One region of the Rathayibacter sp. KR2-224 genome, then DNA from elsewhere that is predicted to be linked to it. Evidence: predicted binding sites of a transcription regulator. Region 1 holds the regulator's gene; the other holds the start of a gene.

Region 1 (2,393 bases):
CTGCGGTCGAACTCGTGCGGAACGGCGAGCTGCTGTCCCGCCTGTACGAGGCTGGACGACAGACCGTTGAGATCGATGAACGCAGCCACGACGTCGCGCGGGTCGCTCCGCGGAGCCACCTCTTCAGCGATGCTCCATAGTGAGTCCCCCGGCTGAACGGTGAGGTGCCGGAACGACGAGGACGACGCCTCGCTCCCCGCCATCGCCGCACCGCTCGCGGCGAACGCTGCACCGCCTACGAGCAGCGGGAGCACGATGAGTGCAGCGAGCACCACACGGCCACGGCGCGTCAATCGCGTACGTGTCGCCGTGCGCGATGCCTGTGCTGTTTCGGCTCGGCGGGAAGCAGCAGGCCTTGCGGCGGTGTGCCCGAGTGCGATGGTCGTCATGGCCGGTTCCCTTCCTTCTCGAACCCTTGTTCCGAACCTATCTTCGAATGACCAGAAATTCAACTCGTATGTTCGGATGTTGTTCGATTCTTTTGTCAACACGCTCGAACAAAACCGCCGATACGTACTGAAAGGCAGATAGAGTTTCGATCGTTGGGAAAAGTTGAACATGAGCCACCGACATTCCCTCCCGAAGGCATCCGATGCGACACTCGGAGGCTTGAAACGAACCGCCGCCCGCAGTCCAGCGTGTGGCTCAAGAAGACGGCGCGCGTCGCCGACGAGGAGAGGACCTGCACGTTGACCGACGTAGACGACGTTCCGGCCGCGGCTTCCACTGCCGACCCCGGCGCAAGCGCCAGCCAGAGGCGTGCGGCGACTGACAAGCCGCGTACCAGGCGACGCAAGAACCTCAGCGACAAGCAGCGGTCCATCCTCGAGGTCATCCAGCGGTCCGTGAGCCAGCGCGGATATCCGCCGAGCATGCGCGAGATCGGCGACGCCGTGGGCCTCGCCTCGCTCTCGAGCGTCGCCCACCAGTTGAGCCAGCTCGAGCTGAGCGGATACCTGCGGCGCGACCCCAACCGTCCTCGCGCCCTCGAGGTGCTGATCGACCTTCCGGAGAGCACGGGCCGCACCGAGTCGGTGACCGACTTCGAGACATCCATCCCGGTCGGCGACGCGACCATGGTTCCCATGGTGGGACGCATCGCGGCGGGAGTACCCATCACCGCGGAGCAACAGGTGGAAGAGGTGTTCCCACTGCCCCGTCAGTTGGTCGGGAATGGTGAACTCTTCATGCTGAAGGTGCAGGGCGAGTCGATGCTCGACGCCGCCATCCTCGACGGCGACTGGGTCGTAGTGCGTCAGCAGAAGACCGCCGAGAACGGCGACATCGTCGCGGCCATGCTCGACGGCGAGGCCACGGTCAAGGTGTTCCGTCAGCGTGACGGGCACACTTGGCTGCTCCCCCGCAACTCCGCCTATGAGCCGATTCTCGGCGACTTCGCCGAGGTGGTCGGCAAGGTGGTGGCGGTGCTTCGAGCCGTCTGATGACCGAAGAACCCGTTACGTCCGTAGAGCTCGAGCATCATTTCGACGCTCCCCGCGAACGCGTCTGGAACGCCTGGACCCACCACGAATCCGTGAGTGCGTGGTGGGGCTCGCAACCCGGCGGCGTCGTCACCTCGGCGGCGCTCGACGTGAGGCCGGGCGGCCGCTTCGAGATCTCGTTCACCGATCCCGACGGTGACAGGCACACCTGCAGCGGGAGCTATCTCACCGTGCAGGCGCCAGCGCTGCTCGATTTCACGTGGTCGTGGAAGAGTGAGCCGGGCATCACATCGCGCGTGACGGTCGCCTTCGCCGACGAAGGCACGGGCACCGCGATGCGATTCGTGCACGGCGACCTGCGCGGTGTGTCCCAGCACGGTTACGCCGAGGGGTGGCGCCGCACGTTCGCGAAACTGGACGGCTTTCTCGCGACACGCGGATAGGCATCCGTCTTCGGTTCAGGTCACGGCTGTGGCAGGCGATCACCTGCCACAGCCGTGCCTTCGCTACGCCGGCTGCTTCTCGCGTACCGCCCGAGTCGCCTCGATGATGTTGCGAAGCGATGCGACCGTCTCGTCGTAGCCCCTGGTCTTGAGGCCGCAGTCCGGGTTCACCCATACCTGCCGCTGCGGGATGCCTGCAAGCGCCTTCTCGAGCAGCTCTGTCACCTCGGCAACAGACGGAACCCGCGGCGAGTGGATGTCGTACACCCCGGGTCCGATGCCGTGATCGAACCCACTGGCCTTGATGTCGTCGACGACCTCCATGCGGCTGCGCGCCGCCTCGATGCTCGTCACGTCGGCATCCAGATTGCGGATCGCGTCGATGACCACGCCGAATTCCGAGTAGCACAGGTGGGTGTGGATCTGCGTGGCGTCGCCCACGCCGCTCGTGGCGAGACGGAACGAACCGACGGACCAATCGAGGTAGTCCGGCTGATCCTTCTTCTTG
Region 2 (2,393 bases), on a different contig from region 1:
CGGCCTGCAGTCGGGCTTCGATGCCGGCGGCATCCATCACCGGGAGATAAGCGTTGAGCCACGCCATGCCATCGTCGGCCGTCTCGACCGAGACTCGGCGCTGGTCGCGCGCCCGGTCGTGGCGTTCCTGCATCGTGTCGGCGCACATGCGGTCGCGCAGCAGCCGGCACCGGCGGGCGAACTCGCCGCAACGCAGGCCCTCGGCGATCTTCGCGATCCGCTCGTCGTACTCGACCGTCGTGGCCTCGTCGGGCAGGAACTCAGCACAATCCACCGCCGCCCGCACGTGCTGCTGCGAGATGCGCCCAGACAGGAACAGTTCACGCAGCTTCGGCAGCCGAGTGGCGAGAACTGCGGCTTGACGGTCGTAATCGCGAACCACGTTCTCACTGACCGCCAGACGCTGTGCCAGGTCGAAGGCAACGGAGCGGACCGCGAAGTCGATCTCGTCCACGTCGGGAGAGCCGGCGGGGGCACCGACAGGAACGTAGAGACGCGGATACTGCCTGGCGATCTCGAACGCTTCGTGCACGGCGAAGATCTGATGGGCAATGGTCTGATTCGCAAGCGTCTGATTCGCGACTGCGTCGTCGAAAACGAGGTCGATCAGCTCCTGGGCCGTGATCGAGCGTGGGCTCGCCGGCGCATACGCTTCGGCGTCGCAGGTATCGATGTCCCAGGCGTTGGTGTCCCAGGTCGTGACGTCCCAGGTTGCGGCGTCCCAAGTGTCGGCGGCGGGTGCATCCGATGCTGCGGGGACGGACTCGGCCGCCGAGACGGACCCGGATGTCGGGTCGGACTGGGCCACGGGCACGGACCGGGATGTCGGGCCGGACGGGGCCGCGGGATGTTGATGGGTGTTCCTGACGTCACGTTCCGCGGCGCGCTGCAGGGTTGCAGAACGGGCCGCGAGAGCGTTAGAGTCGAACATATCTTCTATTATAGACCGCGACCGAAGCGAGTTCAAGAAGCACGGAGAGGTTGTTATGGCCGTAGTTGCAGTACCAGAATCGACCGAGAAGGAAACAATGGGTCTGCCAGGCCCGCTACTCATTCAGCTAGCGGTGCGCCGCTGTGTCGAAACTATCTTCTAGAGAATCGAATCGCGCCGCCGCGGTGCCTCGAGCGCCGCCGGCAGCACGACGATGGCAACCGGATAGTCTGGCCACGTGCTGCTCTCCGACCGCGACATCAGGGCCGAACTGGACGCCGGGCGCATCGCGTTGGAGCCTTACGATCCGGCGATGATCCAGCCGTCGAGCATCGACGTGCGCCTCGACAGGTTCTTCCGGCTGTTCGACAACCACAAGTACGCGTTCATCGATCCGGCACAAGATCAACCGGAGCTCACACATCTCGTCGAGGTGGACGGCGACCAGCCATTCATCCTGCACCCCGGCGAGTTCGCACTGGGCTCCACCTACGAGCGCGTCACGCTGCCGGACGGCATTGCGGCCCGCCTCGAGGGCAAGAGCTCACTCGGACGTCTCGGCCTGCTCACGCACTCTACGGCGGGATTCATCGACCCCGGCTTCACCGGTCACGTGACGCTCGAGCTCAGTAACGTCGCAACCCTGCCGATCAAGCTCTGGCCCGGCATGAAGATCGGTCAGATGTGCTTCTTCGAGTTGTCGTCGCCCGCGGAGAAGCCATACGGCTCCGCCGCATACAGTTCCAGATACCAGGGCCAGCGCGGGCCCACGGCATCCCGTTCGTACCTGAACTTCCACCGGACCGACGTCAGCGGCGCGCCCGAGGGCGAGTCCGTGGAGGATGCCCAGGCACCTTCGATCAGGTAGGCCGCGTTCGGGAGATCCGGCATCCACAACAGCACACGCGCCAAGCGCAGGAGGAAGGCGAGCTGATGGACGAGGAACGCAGCGCCGCAGCAGACCGCACGTTCGCGGATGCCTTGATCAGTTCGGGCCCCTCCCCCGAGCATCCAAAGCGCATGACGCGGTTCGGGCAGCTCGTGGGCGCGTGGCGCGTGCGCGGACGACGGCTCGACCAGGAGACCGGCGAGTGGGAGGACCGCGACTTCACCTGGCTCGTGTCGTGGGTCGTGGACGGCCGCGCCATCGAAGACCTCGAGGTCATCGGGTCGGGCGACCAGCAGCAGACGATCGCGGTCGCCGTGCGCGTGTACGACCCAGCCGCGGGAATCGTGCGGGTCAGCTACTTCTCCCCGGCGAACAACCAGTACGCGAACCTCGTTGCGCAAGGCTGGCGCGACGGAATCCGACAGGACGGGACGCAGAACGATGAGCGTCCGATCCGGTGGAACTTCAACGGGGTGTCCGAGCACAGCTACACGTTCGAGGGCTGGGTGAGTGACGACGAGGGTGCCACCTGGCGGCTTGTGGAGCACCTCGAAGGCGAGCGCCTGGACTGAG

The links. The regulator LexA, encoded in region 1, represses DNA repair genes until DNA is damaged. The targets are predictions, from matches to a motif close to TCGAACANNTGTTCGA.
Positions count from the first base shown of each region.
Region 2: the regulator LexA is predicted to act here: its motif matches at 1,078-1,093, upstream of ACO2Q7_RS09995 (DUF222 domain-containing protein).

Region 1 is NZ_JBMSEB010000003.1:22,067-24,459, forward strand. Features, by position in the region: gene ACO2Q7_RS15090 (LysM peptidoglycan-binding domain-containing protein) at 1-389, opposite strand, end outside; gene lexA (transcriptional repressor LexA) at 822-1,442, shown strand; gene ACO2Q7_RS15100 (SRPBCC family protein) at 1,442-1,885, shown strand; gene metE (5-methyltetrahydropteroyltriglutamate--homocysteine S-methyltransferase) at 1,949-2,393, opposite strand, start outside.
Region 2 is NZ_JBMSEB010000001.1:2,190,783-2,193,175, reverse strand. Features, by position in the region: gene ACO2Q7_RS09995 (DUF222 domain-containing protein) at 1-931, opposite strand, end outside; gene dcd (dCTP deaminase) at 1,170-1,799, shown strand; gene ACO2Q7_RS09985 (hypothetical protein) at 1,865-2,392, shown strand.